One region of the Belnapia sp. AC561 genome, then DNA from elsewhere that is predicted to be linked to it. Evidence: riboswitches for the same ligand, from Rfam matches in the RefSeq annotation. Region 1 holds a riboswitch; the other holds the start of a gene.
What was found. Region 1 has a riboswitch for thiamine pyrophosphate ahead of AC0IW9_RS24755 (LuxE/PaaK family acyltransferase). Riboswitches for the same ligand answer to the same signal wherever they lie in the genome.
Positions count from the first base shown of each region.

Region 2: it holds a riboswitch for thiamine pyrophosphate, as region 1 does, so the genes downstream of both, thiC (phosphomethylpyrimidine synthase ThiC) here and AC0IW9_RS24755 (LuxE/PaaK family acyltransferase) in region 1, are expected to answer to the same signal.

Region 1 is NZ_CEEDBP010000040.1:537-8,983, forward strand. It holds gene AC0IW9_RS24740 (segregation and condensation protein A) at 1-731, shown strand, start outside; gene AC0IW9_RS24745 (DUF2161 family putative PD-(D/E)XK-type phosphodiesterase) at 728-1,441, shown strand; gene AC0IW9_RS24750 (HU family DNA-binding protein) at 1,576-1,986, shown strand; TPP riboswitch at 2,460-2,580, shown strand; gene AC0IW9_RS24755 (LuxE/PaaK family acyltransferase) at 2,652-3,773, shown strand; gene AC0IW9_RS24760 (acyl-CoA reductase) at 3,796-5,235, shown strand; gene AC0IW9_RS24765 (ABC transporter ATP-binding protein) at 5,225-5,995, shown strand; gene AC0IW9_RS24770 (ABC transporter permease) at 5,992-6,741, shown strand; gene AC0IW9_RS24775 (ABC transporter substrate-binding protein) at 6,738-7,721, shown strand; gene AC0IW9_RS24780 (SDR family oxidoreductase) at 7,718-8,447, shown strand, end outside.
Region 2 is NZ_CEEDBP010000024.1:2,457-10,903, forward strand. It holds gene AC0IW9_RS18780 (DUF4142 domain-containing protein) at 1-347, opposite strand, end outside; gene hisS (histidine--tRNA ligase) at 479-1,807, shown strand; gene prfA (peptide chain release factor 1) at 1,804-2,859, shown strand; gene prmC (peptide chain release factor N(5)-glutamine methyltransferase) at 2,856-3,779, shown strand; gene AC0IW9_RS18800 (DUF4167 domain-containing protein) at 4,096-4,587, shown strand; TPP riboswitch at 4,641-4,749, shown strand; gene thiC (phosphomethylpyrimidine synthase ThiC) at 4,818-6,638, shown strand; gene map (type I methionyl aminopeptidase) at 6,724-7,503, opposite strand; gene AC0IW9_RS18815 (TetR/AcrR family transcriptional regulator) at 7,500-8,129, opposite strand; gene shc (squalene--hopene cyclase) at 8,328-8,447, opposite strand, start outside.

The sequences.
Region 1 (8,447 bases):
CGCTCGACTTCCTGCTGGAGATGGTCCGCCGCCACCGGGTCGACCTCGGCCCGCTATCGATCGTTGCCCTCACCGACCAGCTCGTCGCCGCGCTCGAGGACAGTGCCCATCGCGTCCCGCTCGAGCGCCGCAGCACCTGGCTGGTCGCGGCCAGCGACCTCGTCTTGCTCAAGGCCCGCCTGCTCTGCCCGGAGAGCCCCGCCGTGGCCGAGGCCGCCGCGGCGGAGGCGACCCGGCGGCTGGGCCAGCTGGCCGAACTGGCCCGCATGCGCGCCGCCGCCGACTGGCTCAGCGCCCGGCCGCAGCTCGGCCTGCGGGTCTTTGCCCGGGGGCAGGTGGAGCGGCAGGCAAGGCCCCAGGCGGAGCTGTATGTCGCCTTCCTCGAGGCAACGCTCGCCATGCTTGAGGGCAAGGCGGGACAGCCGGCCCAGGCCCCCGCCTACCAGCCGGTGCTGCTCGAGCTCTGGCGTGTGCCGGAGGCCATCGAGCACATCACGCAACTGCTTGAGCAGCAACCGGAGGGAATGCCGCTCGTGGACTGTCTGCCGCCGATCCCAGTCGGCGCACCAAGGCACCTGCTACGGCAGCGGGCGGCGCTGGCCAGCACCCTGGTCGCCAGCCTCGAGTTGGCCCGCGATGCCACCCTCGACATGGACCAGGAGGCAGCCTTCGGGACCATTACCCTCAGACCGAAGCCGGGCCAGGGGATCGACCAGCGGAGGGTCGCATGAACGACGCCAGAGCGGCCGGCCGTAGGCGCGAAACTGCACTCTATGCCGCGGTCAAGCGGCACCTCGAAACCCTCGGCTACGAGGCCAAGGGCGAGATCTGCGGCTGCGACATCGTCGGCATCCGGCCGGGCGAGCCACCCGTCGTCGTCGTCACCGAGCTGAAGCTCACGCTCTCGCTGGAACTCATCCTCCAGGGCGTCGACCGCCTGGCCGCCGCGGACGAGGTCTGGCTGGCCGTCCTTGCCACCCGGCGTGGCCGCGATCGCGACCGGCGGGCGCACAAGCTCTGCCGCCTACTGGGTTTTGGCCTGTTGGCAGTCGACCCGGCGCGGCGAGCCGTGGAGGTGCTGGTCGAGCCGGCACCCTACCGCCCGCGGCCGAATGCCAAACGCCGCAGCCGACTGGTACTGGAACACCAGCGCCGGCAGGGTGACCCATCTCAGGGTGGCTCTTCGCGTACGCCCATTCTCACGGCTTACCGGCAGCGGGCTCTGGCCTGCGCCACGGCCATGGCCGCAGGGCCGGTCAGCACCAAGTCCCTGCGCTCGATCGCACCCGACGCTGGCGCCCTGATGCTGCGCAACGTCTACGGCTGGTTCGAGCGGGAAAGCCGCGGTATCTACCGCCTGACCGAAGCCGGAACGACAGCACTCCGCATGGCTTCCGCGAACGGATCGAACAGTGCAGTTCCTTTGCACGCTGGCGACTGAAATGGCCGTGGCGTCTGAATGAAGTTGCCGCATGCCGCCAACCCAGGATTTAACGACACAAGCGATGGCCACTGATTCGGTCAAAGCGATCGTCACGATCCTATCCCTGCAACAGCGGTATGGAGCATCAGGCCATGGCAACCAAGCAGCCCACCTCCCCAGCCAAAGCCCCGACCTCGGCTGCCAAGAAGCCCAGCCCGCCAGCCAAGGCATCGGCCTCGGCCTCGGCAACCAAGCAGCCTGCCGCAGCAGCCAAAGCACCCACCCCAGCCACGGTGACACTCAAGCAGCTGGCGCCCGAGTTGGCCGAAACGAACAACCTCACCAAACAGCAGAGCGAAGCCGTGCTGAACGCCCTGGTCGCACTGGTCACGACCCGGCTCAAGGCCGGCGACAAGGTCCGGCTGACCGGCCTCGGCATCCTGCAGGTGCGCGACCGCCCGGCCCGCACCGGCCGCAACCCAGCCACCGGCCAGTCCATCGAGATCAAGGCCAGCAAGAATATCGCCTTCAGCGCCGCCAAAGAACTCAAGGACGCGATCTGACGCGCATCCTCGAATGCTGTGACTCATCAGGAAGCGCGGCGGGGCTGGCGGAAGGTGGACAGCCGCGCATGACAGCGGCGATGCGTTGTCCGCACAACGCTGGCAGCCACCCGTTTGTCCGGTCCCCACCCAGCCGGACAACCGGGCCACGATCCCAGAAGAGAACGTTTGCATGTTCGCTGCTGATAAAGAAACGGCTCCGTAAGATCTTCAGCATCTTGCCGGCCGAGATCGTCAGGCTCGGCCGCGGCGCTCTTCCGCCATGCCCAGCGCCAGCCGTGCCCAGCCGGCAGTTCGTGCGTCCACGCCAGCACCTGGCCGAATGACTTTGCCCGGCGTCATCGATGACCGCGTGAGCCGGTTCGGAGTCTAGGCCGGAGGGCTCGGGGCGCCTGTCCACCAGCCCGGGACTGACACCTCCTCAGCCTGCCGCTTCACCGATTTGACAGCCCCTCCAGGCATACCTACTTCTTCGGCCATCGCAGGGGTGCTTCGACAAGAGGCTGAGAGTCCGCCGGTCCCGGTTGGGAGCGCGGCAACCCTTTGAACCTGATCCGGGTCGTGCCGGCGGAGGGATGCGGACACCGGGCGCCGGATCGGCGGCCCTCCCATCCTCCGTTGCATGCTCCGCGTCTCGGCGCGGTCAGGCGGAAGGGGGGGTTAGGATGGCAGGTGTTGGGGAAGCCGCGTTCGACGCGACCGCTGCGGCGCTGCGCGCCCGGGTGGAGGCGATGATGGCCACGCCGGCGCCGGACGAGGCCACCTTCGACTCGCTCGCCCTCGACATCTTCGCCTTTCAGTTCGAGCATGACCCCGCCTATCGCCGCTTCGCCCGGCAACGCGGCCGAAACCCTCGCGCCGTGCGGTCCTGGCGCGAGATCCCGGCCGTGCCGATCAGCGCCTTCAAGGACCTCGACATCGGCTGCACGCCACCCGAACGGGCTGCGCGCGTTTTCATGACGAGTGGCACCACGCAGGCCGGTCGGCGCGGGCAGGTGCATCACCGTTCGCTCGATCTCTACGACCGCTCGATGCGGCTGGGATTCGAGCACTTCTTCATGCGTGGCGCCGCGCCCATGGCCATGGCGACGCTCTTCCCGGACGAGGCGTCGCTGCCGAACTCCTCGCTGGCGCACTACCTCGCCCTCGCGCTCCGGCATTTCGGGACGCCTGGCAGCCGCACGATGATGGGTCCGGCCGGGATCGACAGACCCGCGCTGGTCGCGGCCCTGCGCGGGGCGGAGGCATCGGGCGAGCCCTTCGCGCTGCTCGGCGCCACCTATGCCTTCGTGGGACTGCTCGATGCGCTGGATGCCGAGGGGCAGCGCTTCGCCCTGCCGCCGGGCAGCCGCATCCTCGACACGGGCGGCTTCAAGGGCCAGTCGCGCGAGGTGCCTCCCGAGGTCTTCTACGGCCGGCTGAGCAAGACCTTCGGCGTGCCGGCGGCGCTCTGCGTCAACATGTACGGCATGACAGAGTTGTCCTCGCAGTTCTATGACGACGGCAACGCCGTGCTGCCCCCGGTCAAGCGCGGGATGCCCTGGTTGCGCTCGCGCGTCGTGGACCCGCTGACCGGCCGCGACGTCCCGCCCGGCACGCCGGGCGTGCTGGCGCATCATGACCTTGCCCATCTCGGCGTCGTTTCGGCGATCCTGACGGAGGACGTGGGCGTGATGCGGGAGGACGGTTTCCTGCTGCTGGGCCGGGTGGGTGGCGCCGAGGCCAAGGGGTGCTCACTGGCGGTCGAGGAATTCCTCGCTGCCGCCCGCGCGCCGGCTGGCGCCTGAGGGCGCCGCGCGCGTGAGAGAGATGGGAGGATATCTGCCCTCCTCACCGCCCGACCACGGCTGGCGGACGGAGCGCTTCGCGGGCGGCGGGAGCCCGCTGGAGGTGGCGCTGCCCGTCTTCGACGCGGCGGGCATGGCGGCCCTGGCCGGGCAGATCCGGGACGAGGCGCGCGCCGTGCTGGGAGCGATGCCGGTGGACGCCATCGCCGCCGCGATCGACGCTGCGGCGGAGCGCATGCTTGATCGCGCCCATCCTCTGCGCCGCAAGGCGGAGGCACTGCTGCCGATCGTCACCGGCTACGACGCTGAAAGCGTCCGGCTGGGGTTGACGGCCACCTTCCGCAACTTTCGCCTGCCGCAGCTGCGCCGCTTCCTCGCCGCCGACTTCCCCGACCCCGGCATGCTCGACGGCTTCCGCCCGATGCCGCGCGGCGGGCTTGCACGCGCCTGGGGGCCGGCGCTGCTGCTCCACGTCTGGGCCGGCAACGTGCCTGGCTTGCCAGTTTGGGGACTGGCGCGCGGCCTGCTGGTGAAGGCAGGCACGATCGGCAAGGTCTCCGCCGCGGAACCACTGCTGGCCGGCTGGTTCGCTGGGTTGCTGGCCGAGGTGGAACCGCGCTTGGCCGGCTGCCTCGGTATCCTGTGCTGGAAGGGCGGTGCGGACCCGGCCGAAGACGCTGCTTTTAAGGCAGCGGACACGGTGGTGGCTTATGGCGGCAACGCGACGCTGGCGGCAATCCGCAACCGCCTGCCGGCCACGACGCGCTTCGTCGGTCACGGCCACAAGGTGAGCTTCGCCCTGGTCTCGCGCGAGGCGCTGACGGCCGGCCGCGCGGCGGCGGCGGCGGGGCTGGCCGCGCGCGACATCGCCCGCTTCGAGCAGCAGGGCTGCTTCGCGTCGCAGATGATCTTCGCCGAGCGGGGCGGCGCGGTGGACCCCGCCGCCTTTGCCCGGCATCTGGCGGCGGCGCTGGCGGCGGCCGAGGCACGCCACCCGCGACGGGCACTGTCGCTCGCTGAGGCCGCGGCCCTCGCCGGTTGGCGGGACGGGGAGGAGGCGCGGGCGATGGTGGAGCCGGGCCGGTCGGTGATGTCCGGCCCGGACCTCGGCTGGTGCGTCTCCTACGCCGACGCCGCCGAATCCCTGCGGCCTGCGGCGCTGAACCGCAGCGTCACGGTGGTGGCGCTTGATTCCCTGGAGGAGGCGACGGCGCTGGTGGCGCCCTTCCGCGACCTGCTGCAAGGCGCCGGCGTCGCCGCTCCGCCGCGCCGGCTGCATGCGCTCGCCGAGGCGCTGGGCGCGGTCGGGGTGACGCGAATCGCGGCGCTGGGCGCGATGACGGTCCCCGAGGCCGGCTGGCACAATGACGGCCGCTTCAATCTGCTCGACCTCGTGACGATGACTGAGATCGAACCGGCAGCCGAGGCGCAGGCGGAGCTCTACGCGCCCCATGCCGACTAAGCCCACCACCTCCACGCCGCCCGGCACAGCCGCCATCACGCTGGCGGGGGTGGGCTATGCGCCGCCGGGTCACCCGCCGATCCTGGCGGGCATCGACTGGACCGTGCCGGCAGGGGCCTTCCACGCGCTACTGGGCCGCAGCGGCTGCGGCAAGACCACGCTGCTGAAGCTCACCGCCGGCCTGCTGCCGCCTGGGACCGGGACCGTGCGCCTGGAGGGCCGCGCGCCGCAAGGCCCGTCCGAGGGGGTAGGCTTCGTCTTCCAGACGCCGACGCTGCTGGACTGGTGCACGGCTCTGGAGAACGTGCTGCTGCCGCTTTCGCTGCGGCGCGGGCGCGGCGGGCGGGACCGCGCGATGGCGCTGCTCGACGGGCTGGGGCTGGGCGGCCTCGCGGGGCGCTATCCGCGACAGCTCTCGGGTGGGCAGCAGGCGCGCGTGGCAATCGCGCGCGCCCTGGTGGAGTCGCCGCGCGTGCTGCTGCTGGACGAGCCCTTCGCATCGCTCGACGCCCTGACGCGCGAGGCGCTGCAGGAGGATCTGGCTGGCCTCTGCGCGCGCGATGGCGTCACCGCCCTGCTCGTGACGCATGACATCGCCGAGGCCGTGTTCCTGGCCGACCGGGTGGTGCTGATGGCGGCGGGGCGGATCACCGGGGAGGTCGCGGTGGACCTGCCGCACCCGCGCTCGCCCGGCATCCGCTACGATCCCGCCTTCAACGCGCGCTGCCGGGTGCTGCGCGAGGCGCTGGACCGGGCATGATCCGCCGCTTGGCGCATCTGCTGCTGCTCCTGGCGCTGCTCGGTGGCTGGGAGCTGGCCTGCCGCTGGCTCCCGCTGCCGGAGTTGGTGCTGCCGCGTCCCGGCCGTGTCGCGGCCGTGCTGGTGGAGGAAGTAGCGAGCGGCCGGCTGCTGCGACACCTGGCGGTGACGGCGGGGGAGATGGTGATGGGCCTCGCCGCCGGGGCGGCCTTTGCCCTGCCAGTGGGGGCGCTGCTGGCCGAGAGCCCGGCGCTGCGCCGCCTCGCGCATCCCTACCTCGTTGCCAGCCAGGTGGTGCCCAAGCTCGCCCTCGCACCGCTTTTCCTGCTCTGGTTCGGCTTCGGGATGCGCTCTATCATCGTCATCACCGCGCTCGTCTGCTTCTTCCCGCTGTTGGAGAACACGGTGACGGGCCTTGGCCGCGTGGATGCGTCGCGGCTGGAGTTGTTCCGCATGCTGCGCGCCAGCCGCTGGCAGACCCTGCTGCGGCTGCGCATCCCGGCGGGGCTGCCGGTGATCCTCGCGGGCTTCCGCGTCGCGGTGGTGCTGGCGCTGGTCGGCGCCGTGGTGGGCGAGTTCATCATGGGCCGCGAGGGCCTGGGCGCCGCCGTCATGGCGGCGCAGGGCATGATGGACACGGCACTGATGTTCGCCCTCCTCCTCGCCGTCGCCGCGCTCGGCAGCGCGGCCTACCAGGGGGCGCTGCTCGCCGAACGCCTGATCCTCTCCGAAAGGTTCGATCCATGACGATCCCGCGCCGCGCCGCCCTGCTTGCCGCCCTGGCCGCGCCCCTCGGCCTGCGTCACGGTGCCGCGCAGGACCTGCGCAAGGTGACGGTCGCGGGCTGGAGCCCGCCGATCAGCGAGGTTACCAACATGCTCGCCGAGCCGGACAAGGGCTTCTTCCGGGCGCGCGGCATCGCGCTCGACTACCTGCCCGGGCAGGGCAGCGCATCCGCGATCCAGAACATGCTCACGGGGCGCGCGGACATCGCCTTCACCGACCCCGCCTCGCTGTTTCTGGCGATCGACTCCGGCGAGCGGCTCGTGGCGGTGTACAACATCTACCCGCAGAACGTGTTCAACCTCGTGGCGCGCGCCAGCAGCGGCATCGCTGCGCCCGCGGACCTGCGGGGAAAGCGCGTCAGCGTCTATGCGCGTGGAAGCGGCACCTGGATCCACCTGATGCTGCTGCTCCATGCCGCCGGGCTGAAGGAATCGGACGTCACGGTGGAGGTGGCCGGACCGCTCAACTTCGGCCCCCTCATCCAAGGCCAGGTGGATGCCGCCGCCGCCACCGACACCGGCCTGCACGTCGCACGCGCCCGCGGCCTGAAGGGCTTCACCGTGATCGAGGTGCGCGACACCATCAACTTGCCGACCGACGTCTTCGTGGTGACGGAGCGGGCATTCCGCGAGCGCCGCGCGCTGATCGCGGATTTCTTGGCCGCCTACCGCGACAGTGCCCAATGGATGATCGACCGGCCGGACGAGGCGGCCAGGCTCGCCGTCACCCGGGCGATCAACGGGCGCGAGGAGGCGATGAACCGCGAGATCATCGACCTCCGCAACGCTTCCTCCATCTCCGAAACGACGCGCCGCGACGGGCCGGGACATTTCGACCCGGGGGTGATGCAGCGGGGCGCGGACATGCTGCACCAGCTCGGTCTGATCCGGAACCGGATCGATGTCTCCGCGGTGATCCGGCCGGAACTGCTGCCGCGATGATCGCGGATCTTGGGGGGCGGGTCGCCCTGGTCACCGGCGGCGGCCGCGGCATCGGCCGAGCGATCGCGGAACGCTTTGCCGCGGCCGGGGCAGCGGTGGTGGTCAACTACCTGCGGAACGAGGCGGCCGCCGAGGCCACCGTGGAGGCCTGCCGCGCGGCGGGCGGCGAGGCGATACCCTGGCGGGCCGACGTGACCGATGCCGAGGCCGTGGCTGCCATGGCGCGCGGGGTCGACGCGGAGTTCGGCCGCCTCGACGTGCTCGTCCTTAACGCCTTCGCGCCCTTCATCTTCGACGCCGAAGGCCGGACGCCGTTTCGCGGACTGCACTGGGACGATTACCAGCGCCAGATCGACGGCTCCGTCCGGGCCGCCTTCATCGGCTGCCAGGCCTTCGTCCCGACCATGGAGCGGCGGCCCGGGGGCAGCGTCGTGACCATCGCAAGCAACCTCGTGGCACGGCCCGCCGTGCCCTACCACGACTACATCACGGCCAAGGCGGGTCTCATCGGCTTCACCCGCTCGCTGGCCGCAGAACTCGGGCCGCTGGGATTGCGCGCGAATTGCATCGCGCCCGGCCTGGTCTGGCCCACCGATGCCAGCCGCAACACGCGGGAGGACCTGCGCGATGCCATCACTGCCGCGACGCCGCTGCGCCGCCTCGCCAGTCCGGGGGACGTCGCAGGACCGGCCCTGTTTTTCGCCTCCGACCTCAGTGCCTTCGTGA
Region 2 (8,447 bases), on a different contig from region 1:
TCGTAGACGCCCTGATATTCCGCCCCGATGCCTTCGGGCGGGGTGATCTCCTTCCGCCGGGCCAGCGCCGCGAGTTCCTGGTTGCCGGCGTTATGGTCCGTCATCAGCGTGCGGGCGAAGCTCTTCACCGCCGGGGACCGGCCGTTGCGCAGCGCCAGCTCCGCCAGGCGGGTCTCCGCCATGCCGCCGCGTGTGGCGGCGGTGATGAAGCTGGCATCGGTGGTGGACAGGGTCGGGTTCACCTGCGCCTTCGCCGCCGCGACCGTGGTATCGGCCGCCTGCTGCGTCTGGGCGCAGCCCGCCAGCAGCATCGGCACCAGCGCCGCCGACCAGATCAGCTGTTTCATCGTTTCTCTCCTCTCCGCCGGCCGCACGGCCTCGGAACAGCAGCGTCCGAACCCGCCGCTCGTTCCACCGCGCGGCCTTGCGCTCCGGCTTCGCTTGCCCTGCGCCCGACACAGGATTATCCGCCATCCCCATGTCCCAGCTTCAGCCCGCCCGCGGCACCCATGACCTGATCGGCGCGGACCACCGCCGCCACCACCGTGTCATCGAGGTCGCACGCCGCATCGCCACCCTGTATGGCTTCGAGGAATGGGCGACCCCCATCTTCGAGGACACCCGCGTCTTCAGCCGCGGCCTGGGCGATACCTCGGACGTCGTCTCGAAGGAGATGTACGTCTTCGAGGACCGCGGCGGCGAGAGCGTCACCCTCCGGCCCGAGAACACCGCCGGCGTCTGCCGCGCCCTGGTCAGCAACGGGCTGACCCAGGGCGGCCTGCCCCGCAAGGTCTTCTACGCCGGGCCGATGTTCCGCTACGAACGGCCGCAGAAGGGCCGCTACCGCCAGTTCCACCAGATCGGGATCGAGGTGCTGGGCGCCCCCGAGCCGCTGGCCGATGCCGAGGTCATCGCCTGCGGCTGGCAGATCCAGCAGGAGCTCGGCATCGAGGAGGGCACCATCCTCGAGATCAACACCCTCGGCGACGCGCCGTCGCGGGATGCCTACCGCGCCGCGCTGGTCGGCTACTTCACCGGCCATGCCGAGGCGCTCTCGGCCGACAGCCGGATGCGGCTCGAGAAGAACCCGCTCCGCATCCTCGACAGCAAGGACAAGGGCGACCGCGCCCTGATCGCCGATGCGCCGACCATCTTCGACCACCTGACCCCCGAGGCCGCCACCTTCTTCGAGACGGTGCAGCGCCACCTGACCCGCTTCGGCGTCCCCTTCCGGGTCAACCCGCGCATCGTCCGGGGCCTCGACTACTACAGCCACACCGCCTTCGAATTCGTGACGGAGCGTCTCGGCGCCCAGGGCACCGTCATGGGCGGCGGCCGCTACAACGGGCTCGTGGAGGAGATGGGCGGCCCCGCCACCCCCTCCGTCGGCTGGGCCGCCGGCGTCGAGCGCCTGGCGCTGCTGGTCGAGGCCGCCGGCCTCACCCCGCCGCCCCCCCGCCCGGTCGCCGTCATCCCGCTCGGCGATGCGGCGGAAGGCCCGGCGCTCGACCTGCTGCAGATGCTGCGCCAGTCCGGCGTGATCGCCGAGATCGCCTACCGCGGCAACGCCAAGCGGCGGATGGAGCGGGCCAACAAGATCGGCGCCGGCGCCGCCGTCATCCTCGGCGAGGACGAGCTGGCCGAGGGCTTGGCCATCGTCCGCAACCTCGACGCCGGCACCCAGGAGCGCGTGCCGCTCGACGACGTCGTCCGCGCCCTGGCCGAGACCGGCGTGGTGGACAGCGCCGTCGAGGCGCTGCTCGCCGACATGCTGGAGGCCGAGGAAGACGAGGCGCCGACGCCATGAGCATCGCCGACAAGCTCGACCGCGTCCTGACCCGCGCCGAGGAACTTAAGCACCAGCTCGCCACCGCCGAGGGCGGCCAGTTCGGCGCCATGTCGAAGGAGCTGTCCGAGCTCGAACCCCTGGTCGCCAAGGTCGAGGCCCTCCGCGCCGCCGAACGCGCCCGCGACGAGGCCGAGGCCATGCTGGCCGACCCCGAGCTGCGCGAGCTGGCCGAGGATGAATACCTCGCCCAGAAGGACGCCGTCCCGCGGCTTGAGCGCGAGGTCCGCCTCATGCTGCTGCCCAAGGACAGCGCCGACGAACGCAGCGCCATCCTCGAGATCCGCCCCGCCGCTGGCGGCGACGAGGCCGCGCTGTTCGCCGCCGAGCTGTTCCGCGCCTACCAGCGCTACGCCGAGGGCCGCCGCTGGAAGTTCGAGGTCATGGAATACGACGAGGGCGAGCTGGGCGGGGTGAAGGGCGCGACCGCCGAGATCCAGGGCCGCGGCGTCTTCGCCAAGTTCAAGTACGAATCCGGCGTCCACCGCGTCCAGCGCGTGCCGGCGACGGAGACGCAGGGCCGCATCCATACCTCGACCATCACCGTCGCCGTGCTGCCGGAGGCCGAGGAGGTCGACGTCCAGATCAACGACAGCGACCTGCGGATCGATACCTACCGGGCCAGCGGCGCCGGCGGCCAGCACGTCAACAAGACCGACAGCGCCGTCCGCATCACCCATATCCCGACCAATACGGTGGTGGCGATGCAGGAGGAGCGGAGCCAGCACAAGAACCGCGCCAAGGCCATGAAGGTCCTCCGCGCCCGCATCTACGAGGCCCAGCGCGCCCGCCTCGCCGGCACCCGCGCCGCCGACCGCAAGTCCCAGGTCGGCACCGGCGACCGGTCCGAGCGCATCCGCACCTACAATTTCCCGCAAGGGCGGGTGACCGACCACCGCATCGGCCTGACGCTCCACAAGATCGAGAAGGTGATGCTCGGCGACTTCGACGAGATCATCGACGCGCTGACCCAGGAGGATGAGGCGGCGCGGCTCGCGGCGGACCAGGATTGACCACCTCCACCTGCGCCGAGCCGGCCGGCACCGTCGGCTTCTTCCTCTGCCGCGCCGGCCAGCACCTGCGCGCCGCCGCCATCGAGAGCCCGCGACAGGAAGCCCGCATCCTGCTCGCCCATGCCCTCGCCTGCCGGCAGGAGGACCTGCTGCGCGACCCCCGCGCCGCCGTCCCCGCACCCGCCGCCCAGGCCTTCGCCGACCTCCTGCGCCGCCGGCTGGACCATGCCCCGGTCGCCCACCTGCTGGGCTTCGCCGAATTCTGGTCCCTCCGCTTCGCCGTCTCCCCCGCCACCCTGATCCCCCGCGCCGATTCGGAAGCCCTGGTGGAAGCCGCGCTGGAGGCCTTCCCCGACCGCGCCGCGCCGCTCCGCATCCTCGACCTCGGTACCGGCACCGGCTGCCTGCTGCTCGCCGTGCTCAGCGAATACCCGGCCGCCAGCGGCATCGGGATCGACCGCATCGCTGGCGCCGCCGCCCTGGCACAGCGCAATGCCCGGGCGCTCGGCCTGGCGGCCCGCTTCCTCGTCGCCGACTGGGCGGCGCCGCTCGCCGGCCGCTTCGACCTCGTCCTTTCCAACCCGCCCTATATCGAATCGGGTTCCATCCCCGGCCTGATGCCCGACGTCGCCCGGCACGAGCCCGCCTCGGCGCTCGATGGCGGCAACGATGGCCTGGAGGCCTACCGCGCCCTCGCCACCGCCCTCCCGGCCCTGCTCGCCCCGGACGGCCGCGCCATCCTCGAACTCGGCCAGGGCCAGCGCCCGGCGGTGGAGTCGCTCGCCCGCGCCGCCGACCTCACCCCCCTCGGCTGCCGCGCCGACCTCGGCGGCATCGACCGCGCCCTGGTCCTGTCCGGCGGAACCAACCCACCCCCTCAAAAAACAGTTTGGCAGCAGGGCTCCCAGGGATTAGCTTGAATGCGGACTTCGTGGGCAGGCTGGCTTTGCCTTGTGCCGTGCCGCGCAGACCTTCATCCATGGACCGGCCTGCTGACAATAGCCTCCATGGCGATTTGAAAAACCCCGACCGCCAATACCGATCCTGCCCGAACCGCGGGCCAGGACGGGGCGGCCCACCTGCGAGACGGCAGACGCAATACCGATGAACATGAAACGGATTCGCGGCCGCAGCCACCGTCACGGTGGAGGCGGCCAGGGCGGTGGTGGTCAAGGTGGCGGCCAGGGCGGCGGCGGCGGGGGTGGCGGCCAGTACCGCCCCGCTGCTCACCAGCCGATGAGCCGGAACCACGTCTTCGACTCGAACGGCCCCGACATGCGGCTGCGCGGCACCGCCCAGCAGCTCTTCGAGAAGTATCTCCAGCTCGGCCGCGACGCCACCGGCTCCGGCGACCGCGTCATGGCGGAAAGCTACTTCCAGCACGCGGAGCACTACTTCCGCATTCTGAACGCGATGAGCCAGGTCCAGCAGCAGCAGCAGGGCGGCCCGCCCCAGCAGCAGCAGCGCCGCTACCAGAACGGCCCGGACCAGGGCGAGGGCCAGGCCGAGGGCGGCGAGCAGCAGCCCGAGTTCAACGACCCCCGCAACGGCGCCGAGCAGCGCCCCGACCCGCGCGGCGACCAGCGCCATGATCAGCGCCCCGATCACCGCCCCGATCACCGCAACGACTCCCGGGCCGACCAGCGCCACGACCAGGCCCCGGAAAACGACCAGGACCAGGACGGCCAGCCTCCCCAGCCGCAGCAGCGGGAACGCGAGCAGCTCTGACGACCCCGCGGCCAGGGCCGATTGACAAGCGGCCCGGCCCGGCAGCACCCTGATCCTGTTCCAAGGGGGGCCCCGGCAGGGGCTGAGAGTGGGCTAAGTCGCCCTGACCCTTCGAACCTGATCCGGGTCATGCCGGCGTAGGGAACGGAACGAGCGGGCGTAATCCGAAGACCAATTGCGCCCGGCCCCGCGCGTCACACCACCCGGATCTCCCTTCAGGAGGTCCAAGAATGCCCGATATCTTCCCCACCGAAGCCCTTGACGTCACCACCGGCCCGCTGCCGGCCTCCCGCAAGGTCCATATTGCCGGGATTCACCACCCCGACATCCGGGTGGCCATGCGCGAGATCGACCTCGACCCCTCCGCCAACGAGCCGCCGCTCCGGGTCTACGACCCCTCCGGCCCCTATACCGATGCCGGCTATGTCGCCGACATCCGCCGCGGCCTGCCCGCCCTCCGCCAGAAGTGGATCGAGGCCCGCGGCGACGTCGAGGCCTACGAGGGCCGCGACCCCAAGCCCGAGGACGACGGCCTGAAGCCCGGCGAGGCCCGCCGCGTCCCGGTCTTCGACCGCACCACCCGCCAGCCGCTGCGCGCCAAGCCCGGCAAGGTCCCGACCCAGCTCGCCTATGCCCGCGCCGGCATCATCACGCCGGAGATGGAATACGTCGCCATCCGCGAGAACGTGGGCCGCGCCCAGCTCCGCGAAGCCGCCGAGCGCGACGGCGAGAGCTTCGGCGCCGAGATCCCCGACTACGTCACGGCGGAATTCGTCCGCTCCGAGATCGCCCGCGGCCGCGCCATCATCCCGGTGAACATCAACCACCCGGAATCCGAGCCGATGGCGATCGGCCGCAACTTCCTGGTCAAGATCAACGCCAACATCGGCAACAGCGCCGTCGCCTCCTCGGTCGCGCAGGAAGTCGACAAGCTGGTCTGGGCCATCCGCTGGGGCGGCGACACCGTCATGGACCTCAGCACCGGCCGCAACATCCACACCACCCGGGAATGGATCATCCGCAACAGCCCCGTGCCCATCGGCACCGTGCCGATCTACCAGGCGCTGGAGAAGGTGAACGGCCGCGCCGAGGACCTCACCTGGGAGATCTTCCGCGACACCCTCATCGAGCAGGCCGAGCAGGGGGTGGATTATTTCACCATCCACGCCGGCGTCCGCTTGGCCTACATCCCGCTGACGGCGAAGCGCGTCACCGGCATCGTCTCCCGCGGCGGCTCGATCATGGCCAAGTGGTGCCTGGCGCATCACCAGGAGAATTTCCTCTACACCCACTTCGACGAGATCTGCGAGATCATGGCGGCCTATGACGTCAGCTTCTCGCTCGGCGACGGCCTCCGCCCCGGCTCCATCGCCGATGCCAACGACGCCGCCCAATTCGCCGAGCTCGAGACCCTCGGCGAGCTCACCAAGGTGGCCTGGGCCCGCGACGTGCAGGTGATGATCGAAGGCCCCGGCCACGTGCCGATGCACAAGATCAAGGTGAACATGGAAAAGCAGCTCGAGGTCTGCGGCGAAGCCCCCTTCTACACCCTCGGACCGCTGACCACCGACATCGCCCCCGGCTACGACCACATCACCTCCGGCATCGGTGCGGCGATGATCGGCTGGTTCGGCTGCGCCATGCTCTGCTACGTCACGCCGAAGGAGCATCTCGGCCTGCCGGACCGGGACGACGTGAAGGTCGGCGTCATCACCTACCGGATCGCCGCCCACGCCGCCGACCTCGCCAAGGGCCATCCGGCGGCCAAGCTGCGCGACGATGCGCTGTCCCGCGCCCGCTTCGACTTCCGCTGGCGCGACCAGTTCAACCTCAGCCTCGACCCCGCCACGGCCGAGCAGTTCCACGACCAGACCCTGCCGGCCGAAGGCGCCAAGCTGGCGCATTTCTGCTCCATGTGCGGCCCGAAGTTCTGCTCGATGAAGATCAGCCAGGAAGTCCGGGCGGCGGCGCAGCAGGGGATGGAGGAGATGAGCGACAAGTTCCGCAACACGGGGGGGCAGATCTATCTGCCGCCTGTCGCGCGGGCCTGAAGCAAGGAAGGTCCGGGGGGAGGTATCCCCCCGGGCCCCCTTCTATTTTTGCTTGCTTGCAGGGCGCGGGTCAGATATAGGTCTTTTATCCTAAATCTGAGAGCGTGAAGATCTCGTAGCCGGTCTCGGTCACGCCGACGCTGTGCTCGTACTGGGCCGAGAGGCTGCGGTCGCGGGTCACGGCGGTCCAGCCGTCACCCAAGACCTTCACCTCCGGCCGGCCGGCATTCACCATCGGCTCGACCGTCAGGAACATCCCCGGCCGCAGGGCCGGCCCATCACCCCGCCTGCCGTAATTCAGCACGTCCGGCGCATCGTGATAGACCCGGCCCAGCCCATGGCCGCAGAAGTCGCGGACCACGCTGAACCGCTCCGCCTCGACATGCCGCTGGATGGCAAAGCCGATGTCGCCCACCGTCGCCCCGGGCCGGATCGCCGCGATGCCCCGCATCATCGCCGCATGCGTCACATCCATCAGCCGCCGCGCCCGCGTGCCGGGCTCGCCCACCGCATACATGCGGCTGCTGTCGCCATGCCAGCCGTCCAGGATCGCCGCGAGGTCGATGTTGAGGATATCCCCCTCCGCCAGCCGCCGCTCGCCGGGAATGCCGTGGCAGACGACATGGTTGAGGGAGATGCAGGTCGCATGGGCATAGCCGCGATAGCCCAGGGAGGCCGGAACCGCCCCCTGGTCCAGCACGAACTCATGGCAGATCCGGTCCAGCTCGGCGGTGGTGATCCCCTCCCGGACATGCGCCCCGATCATGTCGAGCGCGGCCGCGACCAGCCGCCCCGCGGCGCGCATCCCGGCGAAATCCTCGGGCTTGTGCAGCTTGATGCTTCGGCGCAGGGCGAACTCGTTCATCGGACGTCCAGGGACAGGGAAAGAGGACGGGCCTCCGCGTGGGAGACCCCCAAGGGCATGCCGGCATGCAGCTCGGCGATCATCCGCGCCGCGAAGGGCGGCAGCGCGCCGCCCTGCACGAGCGCGGGGCGCAGGATGGCGATCGGCGCGTCGAAGATCAGGAACCGGGCCCGCGCCAGATCCTCCTCCCGCGGCACGCCATCGCCGCAGGCGGCGACGCAGGCGCGGAAGGCGGCATCGAACTCGGTCTCCAGCCGCTCCAGCGCCTCCCGCAGCGGCGCCGGCGGCGGGGTATCCTCGAACAACCCGACCGGATCATGCAGCAGCAGAAAGCGGGCGCGGCGCGTGTTCTCCCGCGACCAGGGCAGGATGGCCAGCGCCGCCTCGCGGGGGCGCCCCGCCTGCAGCAGCGGCGCCAGGGCCCGGACGAAGGTGGCATAGGCGGCATTCCAGGCGGTGCCGAGCACGGCCGCGCGGGATTCGAAGCGATGATAGATGGACCCGGTGGGCGCCCCGACGCGCCGGGCGATGGCCTGCATCGTCGCGGCCGCCGGGCCGCCCTCGGCGACCAGCGCCATGGTCGCCTCGATGAAATCGCCCTCGGTGAACCGTGCCGTCCTGACCATGCCAATTAGAATGCACGTTTTAGAATGAGCCGTCCAGTTGGCGATCGAGGCCGGAACCCAGCATCCTCAAGGGCTTGGCCCCGCGGAATTGGGAGGAATTGGTGGGAATTTTACCGAATTGAGGGGAATTGAGCCGAATTGAGGAAATTTGAGCGGAATTGAGCAGTCTTTTAGAAACCGCCCAACCCCTTGAATTCGCTACAATCCGTGGCCCACCAGCCGCGAATTGCCCCGCCGCAGGTTCCGCACCCGGGCCAGCGCCCACAAGGGAAACAGCCGCGCATAGCCGTGGTAGCGCAGGTAGAAGACCCGCGGGAA